DNA from 2 places in the Aliiglaciecola sp. genome. Region 1 is predicted to be linked to the other one. Evidence: riboswitches for the same ligand, from Rfam matches in the RefSeq annotation. Region 1 holds a riboswitch; the other holds the start of a gene.
What was found. Region 1 has a riboswitch for cobalamin ahead of ABJV04_RS00215 (TonB-dependent receptor). Riboswitches for the same ligand answer to the same signal wherever they lie in the genome.
Positions count from the first base shown of each region.

Region 2: linked by a shared signal. The riboswitch ahead of ABJV04_RS09950 (ABC transporter ATP-binding protein) and the one ahead of ABJV04_RS00215 (TonB-dependent receptor) in region 1 are both predicted to bind cobalamin.

Region 1 is NZ_JBDWYG010000007.1:28,495-44,258, reverse strand. It holds gene rutR (HTH-type transcriptional regulator RutR) at 1-466, shown strand, start outside; gene ccoG (cytochrome c oxidase accessory protein CcoG) at 607-2,040, shown strand; gene ABJV04_RS00220 (serine/threonine protein kinase) at 2,037-3,020, shown strand; cobalamin riboswitch at 3,063-3,289, shown strand; gene ABJV04_RS00215 (TonB-dependent receptor) at 3,359-5,221, shown strand; gene ABJV04_RS00210 (thiol:disulfide interchange protein DsbA/DsbL) at 5,368-6,021, shown strand; gene ABJV04_RS00205 (DsbA family protein) at 6,051-6,671, shown strand; gene ABJV04_RS00200 (SulP family inorganic anion transporter) at 7,288-8,853, opposite strand; gene ABJV04_RS00195 (FKBP-type peptidyl-prolyl cis-trans isomerase) at 8,999-9,619, opposite strand; gene ppc (phosphoenolpyruvate carboxylase) at 9,875-12,499, shown strand; gene mdh (malate dehydrogenase) at 12,587-13,522, opposite strand; gene argR (transcriptional regulator ArgR) at 13,827-14,291, shown strand; gene ABJV04_RS00175 (ATP-binding cassette domain-containing protein) at 14,387-15,764, shown strand, end outside.
Region 2 is NZ_JBDWYG010000038.1:162,987-178,750, reverse strand. It holds gene ABJV04_RS09960 (TRAP transporter large permease subunit) at 1-1,003, opposite strand, end outside; gene ABJV04_RS09955 (TRAP transporter small permease subunit) at 1,003-1,536, opposite strand; cobalamin riboswitch at 1,679-1,808, shown strand; gene ABJV04_RS09950 (ABC transporter ATP-binding protein) at 1,982-2,800, shown strand; gene ABJV04_RS09945 (iron ABC transporter permease) at 2,793-3,821, shown strand; gene ABJV04_RS09940 (cobalamin-binding protein) at 3,830-4,726, shown strand; gene ABJV04_RS09935 (BolA/IbaG family iron-sulfur metabolism protein) at 4,799-5,122, opposite strand; gene ABJV04_RS09930 (alpha-ketoglutarate-dependent dioxygenase AlkB) at 5,269-5,883, opposite strand; gene ABJV04_RS09925 (methyltransferase) at 5,908-7,047, shown strand; gene ABJV04_RS09920 (peptidylprolyl isomerase) at 7,060-7,659, shown strand; gene ABJV04_RS09915 (GNAT family N-acetyltransferase) at 7,654-8,184, opposite strand; gene ABJV04_RS09910 (GGDEF domain-containing protein) at 8,181-9,320, opposite strand; gene epmA (elongation factor P--(R)-beta-lysine ligase) at 9,495-10,472, opposite strand; gene efp (elongation factor P) at 10,526-11,095, opposite strand; gene epmB (EF-P beta-lysylation protein EpmB) at 11,128-12,153, shown strand; gene ABJV04_RS09890 (hypothetical protein) at 12,155-12,343, opposite strand; gene ABJV04_RS09885 (hypothetical protein) at 12,466-12,795, shown strand; gene ABJV04_RS09880 (hypothetical protein) at 12,971-13,321, shown strand; gene ABJV04_RS09875 (hypothetical protein) at 13,331-14,650, opposite strand; gene ABJV04_RS09870 (type II secretion system protein) at 14,779-15,288, opposite strand; gene parE (DNA topoisomerase IV subunit B) at 15,335-15,764, opposite strand, start outside.

The DNA of each region.
Region 1 (15,764 bases):
CAGCAAGGAACAGCTTTATTTAGATGTAATTCAGCAGTTATTAGATGTTTGGCTAAAGCCTTTACAGGGCTTTTCACCAGAACAAGATCCCATCGAAGCTATCTCGAGTTATATTGAAGTGAAACTCACTTTATCCCGAGACAATCCGAAAGAGTCTCGATTGTTCTGTATGGAAGTTGTACAAGGAGCGCCGCTTTTATTTAATCAGCTAGAGTCTCCATTAAGGGCCATTGTACAAGCTAAAGTCGAGGTTATTTCTGGTTGGATAGAAGCAGGAAAGCTAGCGCCAATTGATCCCTATCATTTAATCTTTAGCATTTGGGCCACAACTCAACATTACGCTGATTTTCGGGTTCAAGTGGAGGCAGTGACAGGTCAAAGTTTAGACGACCCCGAGTTTTTTGCAGCTACATTACATAACATTCAATCAATTATACTTAACGGTGTAAGGCCGCAACCCAGTTGAAAGTGCAAAAAAAACAGTTGATTCATTGATCCAGATTAACAATTTGCGGGCAGTCTGTGCGATAATAGGGGGATTAATTACTAACCTATAAAAATTTCGATGTCATCGAGATTTTTAGTAGTCCCGTAAAGGATAATTGAATGAGTGAACGCATTCCAATCAAAGACGTAACCGCAGTAAAAGTTCACCAACCCGAAGCCAGTAAGCATGAAAATGCATACACACCACGAAGCCGCATATATGTCCGAGCAGTTGAAGGTACTTTAGAGACTTTTCGACGCTTTTTCGGACTATTTTTCCTTGGCATTTTTGCACTCATCCCTTGGATTCAATACAACTCAAATCAAGCAGTTTTGTTCGATATAGGCGCCCAGCGTTTTAATATTTTTGGACTTACCTTGTGGCCACAAGATTTAACCCTACTGGCTTGGATTTTAATTATTAGCGCCTTCGCTCTATTTTTTGTCACCACTTTTGCCGGAAGGGTTTGGTGTGGGTTTATGTGCCCCCAAACCACATGGACTTTTATTTATATTTGGTTTGAAGAAAAAATAGAGGGCGCTAGAAACAAGCGAATTAAACTAGATCAGCGCAAAATGGACTTCGACAAGTTTTGGCGAAAAGCTTTAAAACATTTTGCTTGGATAACAGTTGCCTTGCTTACGGCACTAACGTTTGTGGGCTATTTCACCCCCATTAACCAATTGTTTATTGACTTTTTTACCTTCGATGTCAGTTTTTGGGCAGGTTTATCAGTTATCTTTTTTACTGTTTGCACCTATGGAAATGCCGGCTGGATGCGGGAAATCATGTGTACACACATATGTCCCTACGCTAGATTTCAATCAGCCATGTTTGATAAAGACACTTTTACTGTGGCTTATGATCCTACCCGTGGCGAGAAGCGTGGACCGCGCTCAAGAAAAACCAGTCACGAAGAAATCAAACAAAAAGGCATTGGCGACTGTATAGATTGTAACTTGTGCGTTCAGGTATGCCCCACAGGTATCGATATCCGCAATGGTTTGCAATACGAGTGCATTAACTGCGGTGCCTGTGTTGATGCTTGTAACGGGGTAATGGAAAAAATGAATTACCCTAAAGGATTGATTAGTTTTACTTCTGAACATGAACTAGCCGGAGGTAAGACTAAAATATTTCGACCTAAATTAATTGGGTATGCGGTTGTACTATTTATAATGACCTCCCTCTTAACCTATGAAATTATTGCTAGAGTGCCATTAGAAGTCGACATTATCAGAGATCGCAACTCACTATTTAGAGAAACCAACGACGGTCTTATTGAGAACGTATATACCTTAAAAGTACTGAATAAGTCACAAACTGAACACACGTATAAAATTGATGTTGTAGGCTTAGAGGGGAATAAATACATAGGTCCAGACCAAGTCACTGTTGCAGGTGGTGAAGTCTTAAACTTGCCCATAAGCCTTGCTATTGACCCTTATGCGTTAAACGAAACTGTAACAGAATTCCAATTTAAGGTTACTTCAATTGATGGCAACAGCGATCCCGTTGAGATGAGCGAAACTAGTAAGTTCATTTATCGATGAATGACTTAAATGCAACGACCTTTGATTTTGCACAACTCGGCCCTGATACCATTTTAGATGCCATTGAGTCTAAAGGATACTTAGTAGACTCAGGCCTATTGGCATTAAACAGCTATGAAAATAGGGTTTATCAGTTTGTTTGTGATGACAAACGACGCTATGTGGCCAAGTTTTACCGGCCTCAGCGCTGGACTCGAGAACAAATTCAAGAAGAGCATGATTTTGCTCAAGAATTGCATGACCATGAAATCCCTGTAGTGGCTCCCTTACGGACCAAAAGCGCATCATTACACAGTTATCAGGGGTTTTATTTTGCTATATTTCCTTCCGTTGGTGGCCGTCAATTTGAGGTTGATAATCTTGACCAACTGGAATGGATGGGACGCTTTATTGGTCGTATCCACCAAGTGTCAAAAGGCCAGTCGTTTGCTTATCGACCAACGTTTAGTATTCAGGAGCACTTGCTTGAAGCAACAGCAACCCTACACAAAACAGAACTTATTCCGAGCAGCTTGCACACCGCATTTTTCACTATTTTAGAGCAAGTGACAGCGTTAGCGGCGAGCTTATATAAACCCAACTCTTCCATACGTCTTCACGGAGATTGCCACCCTGGCAATATTTTGTGGCGAGACGGTCCAACTTTCGTAGATTTGGATGATTGTAGAATGGGACCCGCCATTCAAGATTTATGGATGATGTTGTCTGGTGATACCTACCAGCAACGAATACAAATGGATACCCTAGTTGAAGCCTACGAAGAGTTTGCTCAATTCGATAGTGGGCAATTAAGCTTAATTGAACCTTTACGCGCAATGCGCATGGTCCATTATATGGCGTGGTTGTCGCGTCGTTGGCAGGATCCCGCCTTTCCTCAAGCGTTCCCTTGGTTTGCAGATGCTAAGTATTGGGAACAACAGATTTTAGCCTTAAAAGAACAATATTCCGCCCTCCAAGAACCAAGTCTGACTTTATTTTAATAACAGAAAGCATAAACCCCTATTCTTTTAAGAACAGATGGATATAATGCTCACCTCTTAGGTGCCACCATCGGTGGTTAAACGGGAAGACAGTGCAATTAGAGTAATATCTGATTTATGCTGACGCTGCCCCCGCAACGGTAAACAAGTGATACCCAAAGGTATTGATGATTAATAAGTTACCACTGTTTGAAAGAATGGGAAGGTATTAATCGAGTCTGTTAAGACACTTGTAAGCCCGGATACCGGCCTGAGACGCATAGGTTTGTGCACAAAACCACAAACTGTCACTCATATGATCTAGTACTCGGGCGGAGTACTTAACAAGGCTAAACAAAATGCAAAATAAAACTACTCTTATAGGGGTAAGCGTTAGCTTGGCTCTAGCATCTTCCAATCTCTATGCTCAATCAAACTCGCCAGAACAACAAGACATTGAAAAGATGACCGTTGTATCTAGCCGAATTCAGTTACCCACTAACCGACTAGCGACCAGTGTTTCTGTGCTAGACGAAAGTGATATTGAAATGCAAACAGCAATCAATGTAACTGAAATTTTGCGTCAAACCCCAAGTGTTGGCGTATCAAATTCAGGCGGTTTGGGTAAGAGTACAGCTGTCAGAATTCGCGGTGAAGAAGCATTCAGAACCAAACTTTATATAGATGACGTAGAGCTAAGCGATACATCTTCTCCACAAGTTGCTCCAATTTTTGATGATGTGTTAATAAACCAATTATCTCGAATAGAGATTTTACGTGGTACTCAAGGGCTTTCTTACGGTGCTGACGCTGGTGGTATTATCAGTATGTACAGTAAGCAACCAGTAAAAGGGTTTGAGGCTAGTGGCACCTTAGCTGCGGGTTCATTTGACACACAAATATTTAATGCTGACATTGCTGCTGGCAACAATAGCGGTTCTTTCTTCTTATCGGCTTCAAAAGTCAAAAGTGACGGTTTTAACGCGAAAACTAGCGATGAAAGTGGCGAGAAAGATGGTTATGACAACCAAAGCGTGCATTTTAAAGGACAGCTGGCCTTAACGGAAAACATCGCGGCGTCTTTAGTGTTTCGAAATGTCGATGCCGAAAATCAATACGATGGTTGCTACGATAATGCCACTTTTGCGCTAATCAACGCCTGTAGCACTGAGGCTGAACAGCAAACATTTCGCGGCGCTGTAAATTATCAAGGGGACAATAGTCAGCATCAAATTGCTTATAATAAAACTGATGTAGATCGAGATTATATTAATAATGGCGAATACGGGTTTAGCAATTCAGGTAGCATCGATAAGTTCGAGTACTTAGGTAGCCTAAACTGGAAGCAGCACGACTTCGTCTTTGGCTTGGAAAAAGAAACCCAGGAAATCGATGGCAATGATTTAAGCCGAGATCAGAAAAGTCTATTCGTAGAATGGCTAGGTCAATTCGACAATCAACTGGCATTCAACCTAGGTTACAGATACGACGATAATGATACCTTCGGTAAACATAATAGTGTGCGCTTAGGTGCGGTTAAAATCGTACCATTTGATTTTGCTGACGTGAAGTTTAAAACCACCTATGGCACCGGCTTCCGCGCACCAAGTATTTATGAACAAAGCTATAACGATGGTCCTTATGCATACGGTGACGCTGCAGGATTGCAATTGGCTGAAGAAAACAGTGAAGGCTTAGATCTAGGTTTTGTCATCGATACCAAAAATGGATTGAGTGCTGAAATGGTCTTTTTCAAACAGTCCATAGAAAACGAAATTGTTTTCGATTTAGCATCTTATCAAGGGTATTTACAATCTAGCGGAGAAAGTAAATCCAAAGGTATTGAAACTAGCCTAGAACAAGTGTTCGCCAACGGATTGAAAGTGTGGGCCAACTATACATACAACGACGCAGAAGACAGTGCTGGTGAAGCTCGCTTGAGAAGACCTAGAAACAAATTCAATGTCGGAGTTAGAAACGCTTGGTTAGACGACAAACTCGCTGCAGAGCTAACATTTAGAAGTGTTAGAAATGCGGTGGATATTGCTGGTGTAGAAATAGATGACTACCAAGTAACAAACTTAACAGCTCGCTGGCAAATAGTTGAATCAGTGAGTGTTAAAGCCGGTGTAAATAATCTTTTTGATGACGATTATCAGGAAGTAAATGGCTTTAATACGGCAGGTCAAAACTTTTTTGTGTCAACCACCATTAGCTTGTAGAAAACTTAAATATACAAAAAACCGCTTCTTGAAGCGGTTTTTTTATGCATTTCATCCGCAGATTATATTCATCTGGCTGATTAACTATACCTAATCTTTTACTAGCTATGATAACCTTTAGCAAATTTTTGAAGGAATTGATTGATATGAAAAAACTATCAACTGTATTTGCGTTATTTATACTGTTATCACTGCAAGCCTGCTCAAAAGAGAGCCCATCGGAACCATCTGCTCCACCAGCTAAATGGAAAGAAGGCACTCACTACCAAATCATTAGTGACGAGGTTTCAGAAGAGCCCGAAGTACTTGAGTTCTTTTCATTCTGGTGTCCACATTGTTTTAACTTTGAACCTATTGTAGAACAGATAAAGCTTAAATTAGATAAAGATGTCACGTTCAAAAAAGTGCATGTAAACTTTATGCGCTTTACTAGCCCAGAAATTCAAGATGCGGCAACAAAAGCCCTGCTAATTGGCAGAAGTATGGACAGAGAAGAAGAAATAAATAGCGCTATCTTTAGTTATATTCATTTACAACGTCAACTGATTACCGGTACGCCAGAGTTACGAAACATTTTCTTAGCCAAAGGCGTTGATAACGGCGAGTTCGACAAAATGGAGACTAGTTTCCAAATTAATAATCTGCTTAAACAAAATAACCAAACCATCGAAACCTATCGTCAGCACTTGAGTGGGGTTCCTAACTTTATTGTAAATGGAAAATATCAAGCAACCGTTGCACAAGGTATGACTAGAGACGATATCGCAGATTTAGTTGTTTGGTTATCTAAACAACGTTAATAACATTACTTTTATAGGATTTTATTTATATGATTTTTAAATTAACGCGCAATTTTTTAATAGCATTTATATGCGCAATTCCAGCTTTAGCCATGGCGCAATCGAAGTGGGAAGAAGGTGAACACTACACTGTAATAAAAGAGATACCGAGCCAAACTAAACAGGTTCGTGAAGTGTTCTCGTTTTGGTGCCCACACTGCTTTACTTTCGAGAGCATAGCAAAAGAACTTAAAGGTAAATTGCCCAGTGATGTGACTTTCACCAAAGCCCATGTGAACTTTATGGGTGGTGCCGAACAAGATACCCAGAATGCAGCGACCAAAGCAATGTTAGCCGCGCGACAATTAGGTGAAGCAGACAAATTTAACACTGCGCTTTTTACTGCTATCCATAAAGAACGCAAAAGCATTGCTTCCATGGATGATATTTTGCAAGTTTATTCTGAAGCTGGCGGTGATAGTGAAAAGTTGAAAAAGCTAGCCAATAGCTATGGAATACGTGGCGCAGTGCGTAAAAATGATAAATTAACCCAAGGGGTCCGCAGCGTTCCAACGTTTATTGTGAACGATAAATACAAGGCAATTTTTGGCGCGAAAATGACGCCAGATGAGTTTGTTGAATTGATTATTTGGTTAACCAACCAATCATAATAGGTTGTTATTCCATGGCCTAAGGGCCATGGAATATATCATACCAACAGCGGCACCTTTCCCCCTCACTTGTAGCATGGCCTTTAGGCCATGGAATATGCCTAAACGTCACCGATACCTTTTACGGGGCTAAAGCACCCGCCTACAACGGAATGAACCATTCCCACAAGAGGCTAAACACCCCAACCTGTAGCATGGCCTTTAGGCCATGGAATATACCTAAACGAAACCGGCATCTTTTACGGGGCTAAAGCACCCGCCTGCAAGGGAATCATCCATTCCCACACGAGGCTAAACCACCTCACCTGTAGCATGGCCTTTAGGCCATGGAATATACCTAAAGGAAACCGACACCTTTCACGGGGCTAAAGCACCCGCCTACAAAGGAATCATCCGTTCCCACAGGAGGCTAAACCACCTCACCTGTAGCATGGCCTTTAGGCCATGGAATATACCTAAACGCCACCGATACCTTTTACGGGGCTAAAGCACCCGCCTACAAGGTAATGATCCATTCCCACAAGAGGTTAAACACCCCAACCTGTAGCATGGCCTTTAGGCCATGGAATACACCTACCTTTCACGGGGCTAAAGCCCCGCAAAAGTTTCGCTGTGCTTAACCTAATTTATCCGAGGCAATGCGATAACGAGGATCTTCATTTACATTCATTTCCACGTAATCCTGTGCTTTGGTCAACAAATTACTGCACTCGGGGCTGATATGACGAATATGTAACTTTTTACCCTGAACTTTGTACTTGTCAGCCAAACCGTCGATGGCATCCAAACCAGAGGAGTCCCAAATTCGTGACTCACGGAAATCGATTACCACATCTTGTGGATCGTTCTGCGGGTCGAATAAATCTCGAAAATGTAATACCGAACCAAAAAATAGCGGTCCTTCAAGGTCATAAACTTTCCAACCATCTTCATCGGTATGGGTTTTAGCACTAATATGAGTAGCGTGTTTCCAGGCAAATACCAACGCCGAAACAATCACACCCACTACCACAGCAATGGCCAAATCAGCGGCAACGGTAATACCGGTTACCAAAAACAACACAAATGCATCTTCTTTGTTTACACCACGCACAATGCGGAAAGAAGCCCATTCAAAAGTGCCAATGACAACAATAAACATAACGCCAACCAAAGCGGCTAAAGGGATCATCTCAATTAATGGCGCAGCAAAGAGAATAAAACCAAGTAAGACTAGCGCTGCGGTAATCCCAGATAGACGTCCACGACCACCTGAGTTAATGTTAATCATGCTTTGACCAATCATCGCACAACCACCCATGCCACCAAAGAATCCATTAACTGTGTTAGCAACACCTTGACCTACACACTCTTTGTTACCACGACCACGGGTATCGGTCATTTCATCTATAAGCGATAAGGTTAATAAAGATTCAATCAAACCCACTAAACATAAAATTACTGAGGTGGGTAAAATGATATACAAGGTTTCCATATTCAACGGCACCATAGGTACATTAAAACTGGGTAGTTCGCCCGCTAGAGTAGCGGCTGCTCTTTGATCTTCAGGTAACATGCCTCTGACAAAATCGATAACTGTGCGCGCTTCGAGATCCAACCCATGAACTAATAGAGTCACGGTTACAATGGCCACAAGGGAAGCAGGAACCGCTGTGGTTAACTTCGGTAAAAAGTAAATAATGGCCATAGTTAGGGCCACTAAACCTAACATCAAATAAAGCATACTGCCCTGCATCCACTCTTGAACACCTAGCTCATTTACGACTTTAAATTGGCCTAACTGGGCGAGGAATATAACAATTGCCAACCCATTAACAAAACCTAGCATTACTGGGTAAGGCACCAAGCGGATGAATTTACCTAACCTGAAAACTCCCGCCAGGATTTGTAAAATACCTGCTAAAATCACCGCGGCAAAAAGGTATTGAATACCATGTTGAGCCACCAACGCCACCATGACCACAGCCATAGCACCCGTTGCGCCTGAAATCATTCCAGGTCTGCCGCCAATTGCGGACGTAATTAAGCCCATCATAAAAGCAGCATATAGCCCTACCATAGGTTCAACACCAGCAACAAAGGCAAATGCAACCGCTTCAGGAACCAATGCTAAGGCAACGGTTATTCCTGATAGCACGTCATTTTTGACGTTACTGTCACGGTTGGTTATCAGGTCAATCATTTACTACCCCAAATTTATAGTTTATTAATTTAATTGTTAATCGTTCATTTTAGCAGCTAAGCTAGTTCAGGTCTTTTAACGGTTTGTTAAAAGACACAAAAAAAGGCCGGATAAATCCGACCTTTTCAATCGATAGTTGCAAATATTAAGCAACGATATCTAATAGTTCCACATCAAATACTAATGTACTGAAAGGACCAATTGCGCCACCAGCACCTTGCTCACCATAAGCCAAGTCGTGTGGTACGTGTAAACGCCATTTAGAACCAACTGGCATCATTTGTAATGCTTCAGTCCATCCTTTGATAACACCATTAACTGGGAACTCTGCTGGTTCACCGCGCTCATAAGAACTATCAAATACATTACCGTTAATTAAAGTACCGTGGTAATGTGTACGTACTTTAGAAGTTGCAGCAGGTTTTTCACCTTCGCCAGCAGTCAACACTTCGTATTGTAAGCCAGAAGGCGTTACTGTAATTTCAGAACGCTTAGCATTTTCTGCTAAATATGCAGCGCCTTCTTCGATAGCATCTTTATGCTGATCAGCTTTAGCCGCTTGCATGCGTTGATGAATTTCGTTGAATGCAGCACCCAAGGTCTGATTGTCAACTTGTGGCGCTTGCTTAGCAAAAGCGTCTTCTAAACCAGCTTTTACTGCTTCGATGTCAAGACCTTCAAATGGATTAGAAGCCAATTGTTCGCCCATTTGGTAACCAATACCATAGCTTGCTTGAAGCTCAACACTGTTATATTTTTCTGTCACGTTATATCCTGTTTTGATTGGGAAAAGATAAAACGTCAATGGTAACATAGTTCAGGTGTTGCCTTGTACCCCAAAAGCTAATTGGTTAGATACAAAATTAGTAAAATAATAAAAGTCGTAAAATAAGCGTCAAAATAACAATAAAAGTTTATTAAAACGACCTGAAAATAAAAGAATGATTTAACTTTGTACCCGAACTAAAACATATTTTTATAAATAATAAATTCTAATTTGTATATTCAGTTTGGAGGATATGTGAAAGAGCAACTAGCAGTTCAATTAAAGGAATCTGTTCGATTTCTAGGTTCGACTCTCGGCGACACAATTCGTGCTCAGCTTGGTGAAGAGTGGCTTGAGCGTATTGAGTCGATTCGTATCGGCGGGCGCAAGTCTCACTTAGGCGAAACAGATTCAACTCAGCAGTTAAAAGATTTATTTGCTGAACTTAATAACGAAGATCTTCTGACCGTTGGCAGAGCATTTTCACAATTCCTTAATTTAGCCAATATAGCCGAACAGGAATTCAATAGCATTTCCATTACAGATGATCCTGTGGAAAAGTTATTCGAACATTTAGATGACGCTAAAGTCGAACAAAAAGATTTCGCTGATGCTTTTGAGCAGCTTAAAATCGACTTAGTACTCACTGCCCACCCAACCGAAGTAACTCGTCGTACGCTTATTCATAAACACGGTGAACTTGCCCGCTGTCTCCGTGAAATGCATCAAAGTATGCTATCGGAAGAAGAGCGTAGTGAAATAGAAACTCGCATAGCTGACCTTATCAGCCAAGCCTGGCACACCGAAGAGATACGTTCAGTGCGCCCTACTCCAGTTGACGAAGCACGCTGGGGATTTTCAGTTATAGAAAACTCCTTATGGGACGCTGTTCCTGCCTTTATTCGCTCATTGGATAAAAAGGTTAACAACAAATTTGGTATTTCATTGCCAATCGACGCATCGCCGGTGCAATTTAGTTCGTGGATGGGCGGAGACCGTGACGGTAATCCGAATGTCACCTCTAAAATTACCCAAGAAGTTTTGTTATTAGCCAGAAAACGCGCGGCTAAACTATTTGCTAAAGATATTGATGGCTTGCAGGTAGAGCTATCCATGGGTGATTGTAACCAAGCCCTAAAAGATCTTGTCGGTGACGATAAGCTAGAGCCCTATCGTGCCTTACTGCGCCCTCTTTATCATAGGCTTGCTAAAACTCAGGAAGGTATCGAAGACTTCTTAGCCGGACATCAAGTAGACGACAGTAATTGGGTTACCTCCCAAGATGACATACTTTCACCTTTGTTAGTTTGTTACGAATCCTTACACGCATGTGGAATGCAGGTAATCGCCGATGGCAAATTACTCGACACCATTCGACGTGTACATTGTTTTGGTGTTCATCTGCTTAAACTTGATATTCGTCAAGACTCAGAGCGCCACGCCGAAGTATTCGGTGAATTAACACGTTATTTTGGCATGGGCGACTACATGCACTGGAGTGAAGAGGATAAACAAGCATTCTTATTAAAAGAGTTGAGCTCAAAACGTCCACTCATCCCTGAAAACTGGGAACCTTCGGCAGACGTACAAGAAGTATTAGATACTTGTCGTATTATCGCCAAAAACAATCAACAAGGTTTTGGAATCTATATCATTTCCATGGCCAGCCTGCCCTCAGACGTACTTGCAGTGCAATTACTACTCAAAGATACTGGGGTAAATTGGCCTATGCCTGTGGCTCCCCTGTTTGAAACCTTGGATGACTTAAATAACGCAGCATCAGTGACGAAACAATTACTGAGTATCGATTGGTACCGAGGTTATATCCAAGGCACTCAATATGTCATGATCGGTTATTCCGATTCGGCTAAAGATGCTGGCGCATTAGCTGCTGGCTGGGCTCAATACGAGTCTCAAGAAGCGTTAGTTAAACTCGCTGAAGAATTTGACACTAAATTAACCTTGTTCCACGGTCGCGGCGGAACTATTGGTCGAGGTGGTTTACCTGCTCATGCGGCTATCCACTCACAACCACCAGGATCCCTTACTGGCGGTTTCAGGGTAACAGAGCAAGGCGAAACAATACGTTATAAGTTTGGTATGCCTGAGCTTGCTAAAGGAAGCCTAGGTTTATATGCCAGCGCGATTTTAGAAGCGATTTTGTTCCCACCACCTAAACCTAAACAAGAGTGGCGAGAAGCAATTACGGCTATGGCCAATGAAGGTCGTGACAACTACCGTAAGACAGTACGTCATGACGAAAACTTCGTACCTTATTTCAGAGTTGCTACGCCTGAACAGGAATTAGGCAAGTTGCCCCTTGGAAGCCGACCAGCAAAACGTAAACCGACAGGTGGTATTGAGAGTCTTAGAGCCATTCCATGGATCTTTGCATGGGCTCAAACTCGCTTAGTACTTCCCTCTTGGTTAGGTTCAATGAAGGCCGTAACGGATTATTATCAATCAGGTCAACAACAAATCATTGATGACATGTTGGAAAACTGGCCCTTCTTCCATTCTCGTTTATCAATGCTTGATATGGTATTCAACAAAGCTGATACCAGAATCAGCAAAGAATACGATGACCGCCTAGTACCGGCAGAATTGCAATACTTTGGCCAAGCCTTGAGAACGGAGCTGGAAGAAAGTATTGAGTCATTGCTTAAATTACTCGGTCAAGAAAGTGTCATGGAGACAGATCCGCGAGGAAAAGAATCTATGAGTATTCGAGCGGGTTATCTACAACCTTTGCATTTCTTACAAATTGAGCTGTTAACTAGGATCAGAAAATTAGATGATAGTGAACATGATGCTTTGTTAGAAAGAGCCATGATGGTGACTATCGCTGGTATTGCGGTAGGTATGCGTAATACAGGTTAATTTAGAATAACCTTAGAAAAGCATAAAAAAAGCCCCTTGTAGTTAACTACAAGGGGCTTTTTAATAGGGTTTGTAGCGGTTAACGAATTAACCGTTTACGAATTTAACACCTAATTCAATATCTCCACGCAAACCGTCAAGCATTGATTCTTTTGCATTTTGTTCAAACTCGCTCAACTCACCGTAAGATAGAATTTCTTCTACGCCGTTCGGACCTAATCTAACAGGATGAGAGAAGAATACTGCGTCGTCTGAATTAGTTTCAACGTAAGTATACTCAACAACGTTGTCGCCTTTCATTGCAGCTACTAGAGACAAACAGAATCTTGCAGCAGCTTGGCCCATTGACAATGTAGCAGATCCGCCGCCAGCTTTAGCTTCAACTACTTCAGTACCTGCATTTTGAATGCGAGTGGTTAAACTTGCAATTTCATCATCGCTAAATGAAACACCTTCAACCTGTGAAAGTAGAGGCAAAATAGTTGTACCAGAGTGACCACCAATAACTGGAACGTGCACGCTAGTAGAGCTCAAACCTTTCAATTCAGCTACGAAAGTTTCAGAACGGATAACGTCAAGAGTCGTTACACCAAACAATTTGTTTTTGTTGTAAACACCCTTAGCTTTTAAGGTTTCAGCTGCAATAGCAACAGTCGTGTTAACTGGGTTTGTAATAATACAAGTACATGCATCTGGACAGTTGTCCGCAATACCTTCAACTAGGTTCTTAACGATACCTGCGTTGATATTAAACAAATCAGAACGATCCATACCAGGCTTACGAGGTACGCCTGCTGGGATCAAAACAATATCACAACCTTGCAAAGCAGTTGCTAAATCATCTTTACCAAAACCTTCAACTTTTACGTCTGTAGGGATATGGCTCAAATCAACCGCCACTCCTGGCACAACAGGTGCAACATCATATAAAGCTAACTCGGAACCAGCTGGTAACTGGGTTTTCAATAGAAGAGAAAGGGCCTGACCAATACCGCCTGCAGCACCTAATACCGCTACTTTCATAGTTGTCTCCTGTGGGACTATTAAATTCACGGCAAACCATAGAGTAAGCCGCATAAAAAAACAATTTATTGTGGTGAATGTTCACTATCTGTTTTGTATATAGCTCTTTTAGCCTAACATTCAGTTAGTTTTTAAGGCTTAACAGAATATATGGGTTACAAGCGATGAATTCAATAGCTTGAGGCAACTCAAAACAGATGCTTTAACTATATGATATTTATTCAAAGTATTCTGCGACTTATAAACAAGGCTACCTACCCCGTTTAGATTGTGTCAAACTATAGCGGTGAATAGCGAGGGTGGCATGTCTAATACAAAACAAGAAGAATTGGTCAAAGCGTTTAAAGATATCTTAAAAACAGAGAGTTTTGGCTCTCAAGGTGAGATTGTTGATGCATTAACGGAACAAGGTTTTGGCAGTATCAGTCAATCCAAGGTTTCCCGTATGCTCAGTAAATTTGGCGCAGTACGTACCCGTAACGCACGGGGAGACATGGTTTACTGTTTACCGCCAGAGATGGGTATGCCCACGGCGAAAAGCCCTCTGCGTCAATTAGTATTAGATATAGTCCACAACAATGTGATGGTAATCATTCGCACCAGCCCGGGAGCTGCACAGCTCATCGCCCGCTTACTAGACTCCCTTAGCCAAAAAGATGGGGTATTGGGCACTATAGCCGGTGATGATACGATTTTCATTGCCCCCGCGGATATCAGCAATATTGAAGAAACCCGCAAAAAAGTTGAAGCGCTATTTGAGAACGTATAAAGGTTATTTCTACAAATAAGCGGTAATCCAGTTCAACAATAAATTAATGGGTTTCACACTCAGTGTCCTTTCATTTAATTGTGAGTTGTTAAGCAATGATTTTTATTGAGCAGTTTCATCACCCCAAACTAACCGTTGATTGTTGGCAAATTGAAGCAGATAGTGCCGTAGCAGTATTAGGCAAAAACGGCGCTGGCAAACAATTTGTCGATCAGCTTCTTTTAGGAAAACTGAACGACTTTGAACATAGCCGCTTAAACTTACCCAACCCAGATGTGGTTCGCTTAGTTTCGTTTGAAACTCTGCAAGCGGTGTATGAAAATGAATTGAAAATAGATGAAACTGATATCACTGATGAAATTGATTTTGGCACACCAGCTAAAGACTTTTTACCACAAGATAAACTCGACCACCCTCTGATCACCCAATTTCATTTAGAACATAGATTAGAAACTGGCTTCCGCCAACTCAGCACAGGTGAGTCGCGTAAGTTATTAATCTTAAAAGCGATATTATCAGGTGCTAAATACCTTATCTTAGACAACCCCTTCGATGATTTAGATGTCGCCTCAAGGGCACAACTGAGCCAAGTGTTAAGCCAACTCAAACCTCAAGGCATCACCTTAATAATATTATTGAGCAACCGGCAAGATATTCCCCAGTGGATCAGCACTTTTGCATTGGTTGATAACCATAGTTTGCACGATTTAAGAGGATTATCAGTTGAGGATGCACAAGCCACCATCGACACCATATTTGCCTTTGATGCGTTGGATAAATCCCTACTTGAACGGATGATCTCTGACAAGCACAGTCACAATAAAAAATCCTTAGTGCGCATCAATAACGCCAATGTTATTTACGCTGAAAATCACGCTCTAAAATCGGCCAATTTAACCATTGATACCTTCGAGCACACTATTATTACCGGCCCCAATGGTTCAGGTAAATCAACTCTATTGCAATTAGTTACCGGTGACTGTCCTCAATGTTTTAGCAACGATGTGACTGTGATGGGGTATAAACGAGGCAGCGGCGAAACCATTTGGGATATCAAAAAGCATTTAGGCATAGTCTCCCCCGATATCCACCGTTCCTACCGCGTAAACTGCAACGCCTTAACCGTGGTTCTTTCAGGGTTTATGGACTCCATTGGGCTTTATAAAGACATTAGCTCTGCGCAAAAACAACAAGCCTTAGCATGGTTGGATTTAATTGGTCTGAGACCACTGGCTAACACCAGTTTTAAACAATTGAGTTTTGGTGAGCAACGTTTACTGCTAATTGCCAGAGCCTTAGTGAAATTTCCATCCCTGTTGGTACTAGACGAGCCCACCCAAGGACTGGATGAAATTAATCGACGCTTAGTGTTGGACGTGATCACCACTATTGCTAAAAAGCAATTGGCGACCATTCTTATGGTCAGTCACCGTGAAGATGAACGTTTGCCCATATTTGTCCAACACAAAGATT
Region 2 (15,764 bases), on a different contig from region 1:
GTAGCTGTTCAAAAAAGTGCTCAATTAACTCTTCACCACCAAAGCCTCTAAACACTAAGGAAAATATTGAAGCACCAATGAGAATCAGAAACACCATAGAAGTTACTCGAGTGGTGCTTAACATGACTTCTTTTAACTTGTTCCAATCAACTTGTTTTTGCACTAAGCCCAAAATAAGAGCGCCTGCAGCTCCCACTCCAGCGGCCTCAGTGGGCGTTGCAAATCCCCCTAAGATAGACCCCAAGACCACAAATATGAGGATAAGTGGCGGTAACAAGGCCCCAGCTAAATTAACCGATACTTGTGATTCACGCTGTTCCTCGCCTATGGTTTTATCGATATGGCGGTTAGCAAACAACACCACATAGAGTAAATACATCCCTACCAAAATCATGCCTGGCACTAAGGCACCAATAAATAAATCCCCGACAGAAACCGAATCAGGGGAGAATATCCCCATATTGAGTTGAGCCTGCTGGAATGCGCTTGATAACACATCACCTAACAAAACCAAGGCAATTGAAGGAGGGATAATCTGCCCTAAGGTACCGGTTGCACAGATCGCCCCAGTAGCAAATGAGGGAGAATACCCTTGTTTTAACATGGTAGGTAATGACAACAAGCCCATGGTAACTACGGTAGCGCCGACGATACCGGTGCTGGCTGCTAACAACATACCAACCAAAACCACAGAAATTGCTAAGCCTGAGTTCAATCTACCAAAGACTTGTCCCATGGCGATTAATAGTCTTTCAGCAACTTTGGATTTTTCTAACATGACGCCCATAAACACAAATAAAGGCACGGCAATCAAAGTTTGATTGGTAACTATGCCGTAGAGTCGGCTAGGCACAGCATGCAGGTAAGCGGTATCAAAAACGCCAAATAAAGCGCCACCGCCGGCAAATATTAAAGCGGTACCCGCTAAGGTGTACGCAACGGGATAACCCAGTAATAAGGTTAAACAAACAACTAAAAACATTATCAGTGAGAGGTATTCCATTATTTACCCTCTGTAATTGCGTTTTTAGGATGATTCAACCAGACATTAATATTACGAATTAACTCTGAAATTCCCTGCAAAACCATAAGACCGGCGAACAACAGTATGAAGGTTTTAAGTAAAAAGACAGCAGGTAAACCACCAGCTGCCTGTGAGTCTTCCATTATGGCCCAAGAAGATGTCACGTAGTCCCAGCAAATTATTAATATAAACAGATTCACCGGCAGCATAAAAAATAGAGTACCAAAGGTATCGACTTTAGCTTTTTTAACCTTATCAAACCCACTGTAAAAGATGTCGACTCGAACATGTTCGTTAACCCGTAACGTATGAGCACTGCCCAATAAAAAGACACAGGCGTGCAAATACATAACAGATTCCTGCATCGCAACCCAACCAATATCAAAACCATAACGTAGCACCACAATTAACAATGTGATTAACGCCATAAATAACGTAAACCAGCTTACTAATTTGCAAATATTATCGTTAAAAACGTCAATGGTCCGCGATAGGGATGCGGCGTTAAACATTTCCATACACCTGTCTAATTATTCTATTTGTACGATATTAAACGTTTTTTTCGCAAATAACGCTAGGGCGCAAGCATAAAGATTGTTATATTTTGGCTATATATTAGATTCGGTTTTTCACTTTATTTAGGAAAGGGATAATTTTATTTCCTGCGCATCAAGTGAAACGAAATGGGAATTTGGTGTAAATCCAAAACTGTACCCGCAACTGTAATTGATAGGCAATATTGTCAGTCATAAGTCAGATACCAGCCAGATCTTCAGCTATATCTTTTTTCTAGCGTGCGGGAATTCACGATCGTCTTGGGTAATCATTTCATTGCGAATCCCCCTATTATCAACATCGTTCATGTCGAATAAATCGATACGAAGGCACGCACTCGACTAACAAAAACCTATCGCCAAACTAGTGCGACTCAGATGAATGGGAAAAACTGTCACAGTAATGCTCAAACTTAACCACCTTAATTACTATATTGACGAAAAGCAGATACTTTCTGATATACAGTTTCAGGCAGAAGAAGGGACAATCATTGGGGTGGTTGGACCTAATGGTGTGGGTAAAACCACTTTGTTAAAGTTAATCTCGGGTCAGTATCCGTCCGAGCAACAGGTATTTTGGCAGGCAACCCCAGTTGAAAGTTTCACTGCAAGTATCCGGGCGAAACAAATAGCGGTGGTGAATCAGTTCAATAATAGTGTCTTCAACCTCGATTTAGAACAAATAGTTAGTATGGGCTTACTTCCCCATCAGTCTATATTTTCTAAAGTATCAGTTGAGCATAAAGCCAGAGTTGCAAAAGCAATCGCGCAAGTGGGTTTGACTGAAAAAAGCGACCAACTGTTTAGCTCTTTATCAGGAGGCGAGCAACAACGTGGGCAAATTGCTAGAGCATTGGTGCAAGGAGCAGGGTTATTTGTTTTAGATGAACCCATAAACCATTTAGATGTGTATTATGAGCATCAAATATTATCTTTGTTGTGCAAAATAGCCAAACAAAACAAAGTTACCATAGTGATGAGCTTACATGACTTAAATCACGCAGCCGACTATTGCGATAAAATTTGTCTACTTGCCCAAGGGCAATTGTTAGCCTTCGGCCCACCCAAACAAGTATTGACAGAACAACGCTTGCAACAGGTTTTCAAAACTCCATGCCAAGTAATTGAAAAGCCCAACAATAACAAAATAAGAATCGAATTTTATCCCCCCAACATCGATATTGAAGAGCCCGCAGATGATATGGGTTTAGCTAATGTCTAAGGGCAAGTGGGGATTTCTAGCCAGTTTTAGCATACTTAGTATCTTGGGAGGCCTATTTTTTGGTGCCGCTGACCTAGATTTACTCAGTGTATTACGCTGTATGGCAAATAGTTGTGAAGCCAATGTTGAAGAGGTTATTTTCTGGCAAGTTCGCTTACCTAGGGTGCTTGTGGGCTTTTTAGTGGGCGCGGGATTAGCCGTTGCCGGGGCGACTTTGCAAAACGTATATCGTAACCCTTTAGCCGATCCCTATTTATTTGGAGTGGTTTCTGGAGCAGGTTTAGGAGCAAGTATTGCAACCCTATTGTTTAATGGTAGTTTGGCCTCACACTCTCCCATTTTTGCGTACCTAGCCCAAATCCCCTTTACTTATGCGTTACCGCTAGCTGCGTTCCTTGGTGCATTTCTGGCAGTCATTATTGTGCAAATTTTGTCTCGAAAACTGTTTGGAAATCGTACCGAACATTTACTTTTGGCAGGCGTGGCGGTGTCATTTATGCTCAGTGCCCTAAGCCACTTTTTATTATTTATGGCGGAACCCTTTGCCGCTAATAAAGTGATATTTTGGTTACTAGGAAGCTTAGCCAATGCGCAAATGTGGTTCGTCTGGATTATGCTTCCTATCGTTACTATTAGTGTTGTTTTACTTTGGCTTTTTGGTCGTCATATGGACGCAATGTTATTAGGTGATGAAAACGCTCAAACCTTAGGAATCAAAGTTGATTCACTGCGTTTACTGGTATTAATCATTTGCGCCGCACTAACATCCTGCATAGTCGCATATTGTGGTGGTATCGGCTTTGTTGGGTTAATGATCCCGCATATTGTTAGAGGCTGGTTTGGAGTAACGAGCAGAAATTTAATTGTCGGCTGTGTGTTAGTTGGCGGTAGTTTTTTAATATGGATCGATGTCATCGCCAGGGTGGTTGTGGAAAATCAAGAAATCCCCATTGGGATTATCACATCAGCCATTGGCAGCTTATTTTTCTTATTTGCCCTGCAAAAAAACCGAGGACGCTAATCTTGTCTGTGCCAAACATCAAAAACATTCTGGTGTGTTGTTTATTGGGTTTTCATAGCCTATTGCTATCAACCGCTAATGCCACAACGGTACAGAATTTTGAGCAGGTAAAACAAAACGAACGACAAAATTTTAAAATCATCGCCTTAGCTCCTCATATTGTAGAACTGCTGTTTGACATCGGTGCCGGAGAGCAAATTATTGCCACGGGTTCATATGCCGATTATCCAGAACAAGCCAAAACCTTACCGCGGGTCGGTGATCATAGTCGTTTGCAAATTGAAAAGATTTTGCAGTTAAAACCCGATCTGGTAATCGCATGGAAAAGTGGAAATCCACTTGAGGATTTGGATCGGTTACAACAATTTGGTATTCCAGTGGTTTATTCTGACCCAAAAACCTTAGAAGATGTCGGAAAAGAGTTGCTGATGCTTGGTGATCTAACCGGTAGACAAACTCTAGCAAAGCATCGTGCAGACACTTATTTAACACAATTGGCAAAACTAAGGCACGATTTTGCTAATCAAACACCGGTAAGCGTATTTTTCGAAATTTGGCCTGCTCCCCTGCAAACCATTGCGGGTAATGCTTGGCCCCAACAACATTTAAACACCTGCGGTGCCATCAACATTTTTGCTGAACTAGATAATGACTATCCTTCAGTATCCCTTGAGCAAGTCATTAGCAAAATGCCGCAAGCCATTATTCAACCTAAATCAAATAAGCAGTCAGTCAATAAATTATATAATTGGCAAAAGTTTAGTTTTTTGCCTGCCGTACAGCACGGTTTCATCTTTCGTCCAGACGCCGATAAGCTCTTTCGAATGACCACCCGAGTATTAAGTGAGGTTGAAGTTTTGTGTAAGCAAATTCAGCAGACTAGGCGAATTTATCAGCAGGAGTGATTATCTGACATCCCCTTTACGATATTAAGGCGTGCCCTTGAAAGGAATAGGCACACCTAGATACAAACTGTTTTACGATGCGGCTTGCTTCATCCCACCTAAACAATTAGGTGAGTCTGGCGAGTTACCGTATAAGTTTTGCCATTCTTCTCCGGTGTAAGTATGTAACGCCAATGCATGAATTTGCTCAGCAAGTTCCTCTTTGAGCACAGCGTTTACCGCTCTATGGCGATTAATTAAACGCTTACCTGCAAACTCAGGCGTAACAAGAACAACTTTAAAGTGTGTCTCGGACCCTTTAGGTACGTTGTGCATAAAGCTTTCGTTAATAACCTCCAAATGCGCCGGATTGAAATGCGATAGCAACTTCTTTTCAATATTATTTTGGATATTCATTGTGTGGTTCCTTTGTGTGTCCAACTATAAATTTAGCCTGTTCACGGAAAATTAAAAAACTATTTTTTCATATTTTTGACTAAGTGATTGAGTCAATTAGATATAATTTCCAATCCATGAAGAAGGTGTTTTTATAACGTCTACACTTATTTAATTATGTTACGAAAGGTAAGATTTATACGGCCGCCTACTGACTGACTGCGTTTAGGCAAACTGTGTTGCCAAAATTGTTGAGTATTTCCCGCCATAAGTAACAAGCTGCCATGTTGCAGTGCTAACCTCACCTTTTGACCAGTTTGCATATGTTTAAAATCAAAATCGCGAGTTTGGCCTAAGGTCACAGAGGCTATTGTGGGCTGGTAGCCCAACTCTGTTTCATTATCAGCATGCCACCCCATACTATCTTGACCATTTCGATACCAATTTGCTAAAACCGAATTAAACTCAGTTTTACAAATTTGCGCTAACGAATCTTTTAGTTGGCGTAATTCATTGATCCAGGGATTAGGTACCATGGTCAACCCAGAATATTGATAACTTGCTTGTTGGTCACCGTACCACGCTTGTAAACGGGGAATCGCAACCTTACGACCATAGACCTGAATTGAATCTTGCTGCCAAGCTAATTTAGCCTGTAAATTCTGATATAATTCACTGGCGGTATCTGAATCTAAAAAGTCGGCTTGATAATGCACTACAGCATCTTGCATCGGCATTTGACTCAGACCGACTTGGTGGGATGAAAATAAATCCTGTTGCATAAAACTTACGTGAATCCTGCTGAAATGAATACTAGCTTTAACTTTTTAGAAAAGTCCCTGGAATTATACCGCTATCCAAAGCGAATTACTCACCCTAGTTGGCAAGCATGGGATGCAGCAGATGAATTGCTTCTCGCTCACATTCAACAAAGCCAAGAAAATATCGAGCAAGCTAGCATTGTTGTCCTAAATGACGATTTTGGTGCCTTGAGTTGTTGGTTAAACGAAGCCAAGGTTCACCATGTGAGTGATTCTCTAGTTTCTCAGTTGGCATGTAAACAAAATATAGAACTTAATGGCTTAGACAAGGCTCGAATTACGTATATCGATAGTCTCGCACCCATGCCTCAAGCTCCAGACTGGGTGGTGATTAAAGTCCCAAAAACCTTGGCCTTGTTAGAACATCAGTTAATTCAATTGCAAACCGTGGTTTCACAGAACACGAGAATAATAGCTGGCGCTAAAGCGAAATTGATACAAAAATCCACCTTAGCACTGTTTGAAAAGTATTTGGGCAAAACCCACACATCCTTAGCTAAGAAAAAAGCGCGTTTAATCTTTTGTGAACCTGATCTGGCAATCCAACAAAAGCCCTCGCCCTACCCTAGCGTTTGGAAGATGCAACAAGAACCTTTTACCATTAGCAATCATGCCAATGTATTTGCGCGTCAGCAAATTGATATAGGTGCCCGTTTATTAATTGATAATTTGCCCGATTGCACCGCTAAAACTGTGGTCGATTTAGGTTGTGGGAACGGTGTTTTAGGATTATGTATTCTTAAACGCTATGCGGATGCCCAAGTGATTTTTATGGATGAGTCTTATATGGCGGTGGCATCTGCGAAACTGAATGTGCAAAATAATTTACCCGAAGAGACGCATCGCGCACGTTTTATTGTCAGCAACTGCATGGAAGAATTGGAAAATAACCCACAAGTTGATAAGGTAATTTGCAACCCTCCTTTCCATCAACTGAATACGATTACAGATCATATTGCCAATCAAATGTTTGAGGATGCACGCTCAGCGCTGAAAAAGGGGGGAGAATTGCGGATAATCGGCAATCGACATTTAGAATATCCACAAAAACTAAAACGCCTGTTTGGTGGCTATAACGTCATTTCGAGTGACAAAAAATTTAGTATTTTATCTTCGCTGAAGTAGAGAGTAATTATCATGAAAAAGGCTTTGTTCACCCTAACATTAATCTTCGTCACTTTTTTAGTCCAGGGCAAACCCAAAGACGATGGTTCACAAATTCAACCGGATAATTATTACCCAAGAGTAATGATGCATACCACCATGGGTGACTTTGTTGTCGAACTAGATAGATCTAGAGCGCCCATTACGGTTAATAACTTTTTACGTTATGTGGATAAACGTAGTTTTGAAGGTACAATTTTTCACAGAGTGATAGCCGACTTTGTAGTGCAAGGTGGTGGTTATGATAAAGACTACAAAGATTTATCTAAATTTCCTGATATCTATAACGAAGCCGGAAACGGTTTAAAGAATCGCACCTATACCATTGCGATGGCCCGTTCAAATGATCCCCATACCGCGAACCGTCAATTTTATTTCAATTTAAATGATAATGAGAGTTTAGATCCTGGTAGAAAATGGGGTTACGCTGTATTCGGTTATGTAACAGAGGGCACAGATATTTTAGACGCCATATCTCAGGTAGAAACTCAGTATGACGCCATTGTTGGTTGGGCTGATGTGCCCATAGAGCCGGTACTATTAAACAAAGTGACGATTTTACCCCCCCTATAATGCTTCCGGCTTGGTGTAGGTAAAGAGTTTTGTATCTACACCTTGGTGTTGAATAACCTTAGTAAATTCAAACCCCAATCGTTCAATTAGATTAATTGATTGCGTATTTTCTGGCGATATCATTGCATGCACGGTTTTTAAACCTAGACGCTTACAATCCGCTGATAAGACTCCACCACAGGCCTCTAAGGTTAATCCTTTGCGTCTAAATTCAGGCAAAATAGCATAGCCAATATCGGGGTATTCAAGAAAGGGTCTTTTTAACATTCCGCAGATACCCATGGGGCGATTTTTGCGGTTATCGCAAAATACGTACAGTCCATAACCATTTTCTCGATAAGAGACAAAGGGCCCATTTTCAATAAATTCACGTGCATCTGCTTGATTGTGAATATTACGGTCACCTATATGCCGGATCCAATCCGGATCATTAACCAAATCTAGGATAAAATAAGCTTCTGCTAGGGTGACTTTACGGATATTTAAACGCTCAGTTTGAGCTACTAGGGTACCTTTACAATTCATGAACCTGGTGCATCATTTGGTTGTGAAAAAACACTACGGACTTTATTTTTGCCAGCCTTTTTAGCAAGGTACAAAGCTTTATCCGCTTTTTCTAATAGAGCCATAACGCTCTCTCCTTGCATTGAAGTAAGACCAACACTAATAGATATATCGCAATCTAATTTTTGACTATTGATTGTTCGAACTTCATCGCGCATTCTGTCTGCAATTTGAAGAGCATTATTTTGATTAGTTTCAATTAAAATCACTAAAAACTCATCGCCGCCCATTCTACCAACATAATCAACATCGCGAACGTGTTTTTTAATGCTAGTTGAGATATCGATTAGTATTTGGTCACCAAAAACATGTCCAAAGCCATCATTAATTTGCTTGAAGTTATCCACGTCAATCATCAGTAAAGATAAAGAATGGTCAAAGCGCTCACTCCGTGCCATTTCTCTTTTAAGGGCACTATCAATGGCTCGGCGATTCAGTAGTTTGGTTAAGTGATCTTGTTGCGAAAGGGTTTGTAATTGCTTATTCGTATTAGTTAAGGAATAAATGGTTTCAAAGCTTTTCAATCTGGTTTTTTCGACCAAATGGGCAACCGCAAAACACCCTAAAACGCTACTAAAAGCGATGCTAATGTGAGGCCATAGATCAATGGAATCTGTGCCCCAAATAAGCCCAACAAGCAGTCCAGCAAAAGCCACCACAAGAATACTCAAAAGATAACTTAGGTAACCTTGGAGGGAACAGCACAGTAACACCATAATAATCGTAAAAGGCGCAATCCCCTGACCATCATTCACACTTAGCAGAGACCAAAAAACACCTACAGTGGCAAAAAATATTGAGAAAATAATTTCAATGGCATTGCCAAAAGAGAGTAACTTTGGAAAACGTTGTAATTTGCTTAATAGAAATGCATTGGTCAAAGCAAATAGAAATGACACTAAGTACAACAAAGTATATGGAATATTGGCAGCAAAAAGCACGCCTTCTCCCAGACGAAAATGACTTAGTAATTGGATACCAAAAACTACAGATGCCAAATAAGAAAAGTAAATGGCGTACTGAATGTTATTGGAATTACTTTGTACCAAATATTCCGCTAGAAAAGCAGGCTTTGGTTTGGGAAAAAGTTGTGACATCAATCCACTCGTCAAATCGAAACCGAAAAACACTCACATTCATTGGTATATAAACTAAGTAATAAGTGTTAGTGCGTCGATTAAAAATCCTTCAAATTCAGTTTAACAAAAATGTGAAGGCATACCATGTATTTTGTTAACTTTGACGATTAAATTTTAGTTTAGATTGTTGAACTATGCATTTCCAATTGAAAAACTCATGACTTGGTCGATGTTTTGAACCTCACAAGCTAACATCACTAATCTATCCACACCTAGGGCAACCCCTGAACAATCAGGTAAACCGTTTTCCATCGCAGCCATCAAATGCTCATCTAAACCTACTTCAGGCAGACCAGTTTGCTGGCGAACCTGATTATCGTTTTCAAACCGTGACAATTGTTCCTTAACATCAGTTAATTCGTAATAGCCGTTTGCAAGCTCCAACCCTTTGAAATAAATTTCAAATCGTTCCGCCACACGAGGATCGTCCTGTTTTATGCGAGCTAGAGCTGCTTGTGACGCTGGAAAATCAGTTAACGCCACAGGTTTAACAAGGCCAATTTTAGGTTCTACAACTTGACTGCAAAGCAATTGTAGAAGCACATCTTTTGAAGTCTCATGCTGAGCAATATTAGTAAACCCAAAATATTCTGCTTTGCGTTTTAAGTCTTCTAAAGTGCAGCACAAGGGATCAATATCACAATAAGTGAGAAAAGCTTGCTGATAAGTGAGTCTATCGAGGGGATCGGTTTTGAGTATCTTTTGCAAGAGCTCATCTATTTCGTCAATTAGCTGGGATGAATTAAAACCGACGCGATACCACTCTAACATGGTAAATTCAGGATTATGATGCTTACCAGATTCTTCATTGCGAAAGGATTTACATATCTGAAAGATACTGCCACTTCCGGCACATAATAAACGCTTCATGGCAAACTCTGGAGATGTCTGCAAAAATAAATTTTCAGTTTCTGGCTTCAAAGGGCTATTAAATTGTGTGCAAAATCCCTGAAGATGTATGTCGGTGACACTTGCATGTGCTAACACCGGGGTTTCCACTTCTAATACGTTACGATGAGCGAAAAACTCACGGATCTGAGTATTAATCTCTGCACGCTTTTTCAAGGTTTGAATAGTTGCGGTGGGTCGCCAGTTGACTGATGAATTCATAAAAACCAGATAATTTGAGAGCCCAATGGATATTGGGCCCTAGACGTGAAAACTTACTTTTGCGCCCGTGAAACGTATTCACCGCTGCGCGTATCTACTCGTATTACTTCACCCCTTTGTACAAACAAAGGAACTCGAACTACGGCACCAGTCACCAAAGTAGCAGGTTTGCCACCTGTTCCAGCAGTATCACCTTTTAGACCAGGATCAGTTTCAGTGATCTCTAGTTCAACAAAATTAGGTGGTGTTACAACGATTGGGCTACCGTTCCACAGGGTAATTGTGCAATTGTCGTTCTCAACTAACCACTTCACACTCTCACCTACGGCTTTTTCGTCAGCAGCAATTTGTTCAAAAGTTTCGTTGTTCATAAAATGGTAAAATTCACCATCGTTATAAAGATACGTTAGTTCCGTATCCATTACATCTGCACCTTCTACGCTGTCACCGGATTTAAAGGTTTTCTCTAACACTTTTCCGGAAATAAGCTTACGAATTTTAACTCGGTTAAAGGCCTGACCTTTACCTGGTTTTACATATTCGTTCTCAAGAACGTTGCAAGGTTCGCCGTCGAGCATTATCTTTAAGCCCGCTTTGAATTCATTTGTGCTGTAATTAGCCATAAACCCTCTAAATTAATCGATTGAGTACTCGTTTGGCCAAGATAATACCTAAAAAATCCATCTCTGTAGAGAGTAACTGGCAAAAAGAACTAGCAACTAGCTTTAATGATCCGCAAAAACTACTGAAATATTTAAATATTCCAGTGGAAGAACAGATTAAAAATATAACGGCTAGGTCACTTTTCCCCATGCGTGTTCCACAACACTTTGCTAACTTGATGAGCAAAGGTGACACCCAAGATCCGTTATTCAAACAAATATTTCCGTTATATGACGAGTTCCTTGAAGACCCCGAATACACTGTTGACCCTTTACTAGAACAAGAAACACCGCAACAAGGAATTTTGCATAAGTATCAAACTCGGGCGCTATTAATGGTTCGTGGTGGGTGTGCGGTTAACTGCCGTTATTGTTTCCGTCGACACTTCCCCTATCAGCAAAATAGTTTAAATAAACAGGGATGGATAGAAGCCTTAGATTATATTGCTCAAGATTCAAAATTAAATGAGATAATCTACTCTGGTGGTGATCCACTAATGGCCAAAGATGACTTTCTAGCATGGCTAACCAAAGAGATTGAACAGATTCCTCACATAACGCGACTAAGAATGCACACCCGCTTACCAGTAGTCATTCCGAATCGAATAGACGCTCAGTTTGTTAAATGGATTAGCCAATCTAGGTTAAAAATGATCATGGTATTGCATATCAATCATGCTAATGAAATCGACACAAAGTTAATCTCAAAGCTAAATTTACTGCGGGAAAATCAGGTGACACTGCTGAATCAATCTGTATTGCTTGCGGGCGTAAACAATACCGCCGAGAGCCAAATAGCCTTAAGTGAACGTTTATTTGAAGCAGGCGTGATGCCATATTATTTGCATATGCTAGATAAAGTAAAAGGTGCTACCCACTTTGACGTGAATGAAAATCAAGCAAGGGAAATCATGGCAGAAATGATAAAGCGCTTGCCAGGTTTTCTTGTCCCGAAACTCGTAAGAGAAATAGGCGGACAACCTGGCAAGACACCTTTAGACTTACATCTTCACCCTTAAATTAGGCAAATGTGTTTACATTTGACCCAATTGCAGGATTAGAAGAAACTTTTGGTACGTCAGCCGCTGATTCCAACAACTGAAGCGTCGCTTGACCTTGCGTCTCTTGATTTGATTTCGCGAGTTGCAAAGCTTTGGTTTCAAGTGACGCACCGGTAGCCCCTGATGCATTTACACCCTGAAGTTCCATACCAATTACCTCATTGCTTGTAGCAATTTAAAAAAACAGGCAGAATTACCCGTCTACGCTTGTTATCGACTCTAATCAAACATTCTTGAGTATTTTTTTTCACTTTATTGAGATTATTTTCCATGTCCCCACAATTGAACGCTACACTTCGCCCGTTATTTGAGAAATTAACTGAAAATATGCAGCTTATTTATCGTAAAGCTATAGATGCAGACGAAGCACTTTCTAAACTGCAACAATCAGGAAAAGGCAAGTTTAATCATATATTTGCAGAAGACGCGGGATTTGGCGTTCAAAGTAAACGATTCATGCCCTATGTGAAAGAGCTTGCCGCCGAGGTCGCTGAACTTGAAACCGCGGAGCAACAAAAGTTCGAGAATGCTCTGCCTGGAATAGTCAAAAAAATGGAATTATTACTCAGTACTTTAAGTCAATTGAAAACGACTCTTTAGTAACAAGGCTAATATGAAACACGGCTAAAATCATATTGATAAAGCCAATATAGTTGGACAGGTTGTTTTTTGAGCAAAATACACCATAATTATAAGCAGAGGTTCAGGTATTTAAACTCGATTTGTAAGTGTAGAACATAGTAATCAACTATGTGCAAAGTTTGGAGGTGAGATCATGGAAATTACAACAAGTAACAGTCTAAATAATATATCTAACTCTCTTTCCAATACTTCAAATAGTAAAGAGCCTAGCCTCAATGCCTTCGGCATAGGGAATGCAAACAAACCAGAGGTTGAGCTCTCCGCTCAAGCTAGAATTTTACAACAAAACGAACAAACTGTGCGGGAACGGACTCAACCTGAACAAAACCAAAATACAGAGGCAGATAATCAAAATGATAGTGCTGAAGGTCTCTCTGGTAATGAGTATATTCGTGTTTCCAGCAGCGTTGGCTCTGCAGCCAAAAATAATTTAACCACTGAAAAGGCCACTGAAGTTTACCGCTCTATTCAAGAACTCTTGTAGCACCGCCTATCATTGGAGGGTATCAGAGTTACTATTTTTAACCTTGAATTCTAGGTACAAAGGTAGGAGTTCAAGATGCTGGTTAATTTGAGCAACCATCTGCTTGTATTCGTCACTTTCAACATTTCCATATTGCTTAATAAAAGCCTGTTTACTCAAGCCTTCAGGTAAATTATCGATAGCAGGGAAAAATACATCTTCGCTTTCTACTTGTGCTAAGGCATCTTGGAAAGCTTTAGCGTAGATAGGATCGATAGCCATAGACGCGAATTTAATTCCAGCCAGGTCAGCAGCTAAATCAGCAAAGCTAAAACCAGATCCCCCCTCAGCCCTATCCATTAATTCTTTAAACTCTCCAACGGCATGACTTATTCCTTGTTGGGTTAAAATCTTTATTGCTGAGGAAATGACAAAATGTTGGGTTAAATCGCTACGCCCTCTTAAAAGGGGACGGTAATAAGGCATAACTAGTTTATTTTGATAAGGCTGCACGTCACCTATAAAGTTCGCCATGCGGTGGTGACCTACATAAATTGCTAAGGCTAATAAGGCCGATTCATTTTCCATGACTGCGCTAGATTGAGGGGTCCTAGACTTGACCTTTTTGAATAGCGGATTCATAAAATCAGATAATGGCAATCCACCACGGTGCTGAGAAAAGCTCAAACTATCTAAAAATGCCAAATAATAACGAACTCTTTGTTTAAGCTCCTCATCACCGCTGCCTGAGAGTCCATTTTTGATTTCATTTAAGCTAACTAAAAAGTCATGAATAGGAATTAACTTTACCTTCAATTCCTCAGCAGAAACGGCCACTTCAGAGATTTGATTCAAAGCCAAGTCACCCAATTCGCTCTTAGTCCAACGGTTGACGATAAAAGTCATCATTGAAATCCCCCAATCTCCGGATATAGGCAGATCCCCTAAATTTACATTTTCCAGTTTAATGCCCGGGGCGGAATACAAATCGCCTTGCAAATTAATGTAGGCAGAGGGCCATTTAATTGGGATTTTATAACTAAATTTAACGCCTAGTTTTTCGGAGTTTGTTTCAATTTGACCAGAGAACTCTGGTACAGCACGTTGTAAAAAGCCAACAATACTGTTCATTTGCGGTTTAGAAATGGTAATGGTTTGGGGAATGTAACGCTTACGAGTAATTTGCCTCGTTTGATCGATTAGAACGTTGATGCTATCAGCATCGTCAACTTGCACAGATGCGTTGGCGATAACTATGGGTTTTGATTCAACAATTAGTACAACTAATATAACTAAAATTGCCACTAAGAGTAGTAAGAATAGTTTGCATAATTTAAGTGCTTTAGACATCAGTGACCGTCCAAACGACTCGTAACACTAACCTGATAAAAATCATCCTTGTTTTACCGATTTGCTTGATGAATGAGTAGGAAAACCAACTCTTTATTCTGTTTAAAACCTGAACAATAAGTCACTTTTTAACAGTCTATATCGACGACCTCTATAGTACAGTCTGGCTCTGCAAAAGAGTCATATATCACATAGCATCCCTGGTCGGTTGGGACTCCTGAACTAGGTACACTGTAACCTATCAATGCATACTGATTAGTTGTTTTCCTTTCTAGATCTTCATCTGATGAAATTTCCATGAATTCGAAGAAATCCACAGCATCGCCAAACTCAGACTCCGCTTCAGGGCAAAGATTTCCAAAGTAAAGTTCGGTCTCTGCAAAGCCGAAGTCAACAACAAGCTCTGATTGACCGTCAACTGGATTCACCGTAGAAGTTTCAAGCCCTTGAATTCTGGCTTTATTTTGCACTAAACGAACGGTGGCACGCATATTTCCAGCCATACTATTTAATACAGAAATCTTTGCATCACTTGAAATGCCTACGAATTTTGGCGCAGCAAATACGGATAAGATACCTAATATAACGATAACTAAAATTAATTCTATCAGAGTAAAACCACGTTGAACTAAATTCACACATTCACCTGTTTATTTGTTACTTTTTATAGCTAATTATTGTTAATTATACCTCAGCCATATTACCTTTAGATTCTAACCAGACCTTACGATCCGACGCGCGCTTTTTAGAAAGTAGCATGTCCATTAATTCCATCATTTGCCCAGCATCCCCTTCGGTAAGTTGAACAAGTCGACGAGTATTAGGATCCATAGTCGTTTCTCTAAGTTGCATAGGGTTCATTTCCCCCAAACCTTTGAATCGTTGCACGTTCACCTTACCGCGTTTCTTTTCGGCTTCAATTCGGTCTAAGATCCCTTGTTTTTCGCCTTCATCAAGGGCGTAATAAACTTCCTTACCCACATCAATTCTAAACAAAGGCGGCATGGCAACATACACATGTCCACGATTGACCAGAGTTCTAAAGTGACGCACAAATAATGCACATAACAAAGTGGCAATGTGTAATCCGTCAGAGTCTGCATCGGCTAAAATA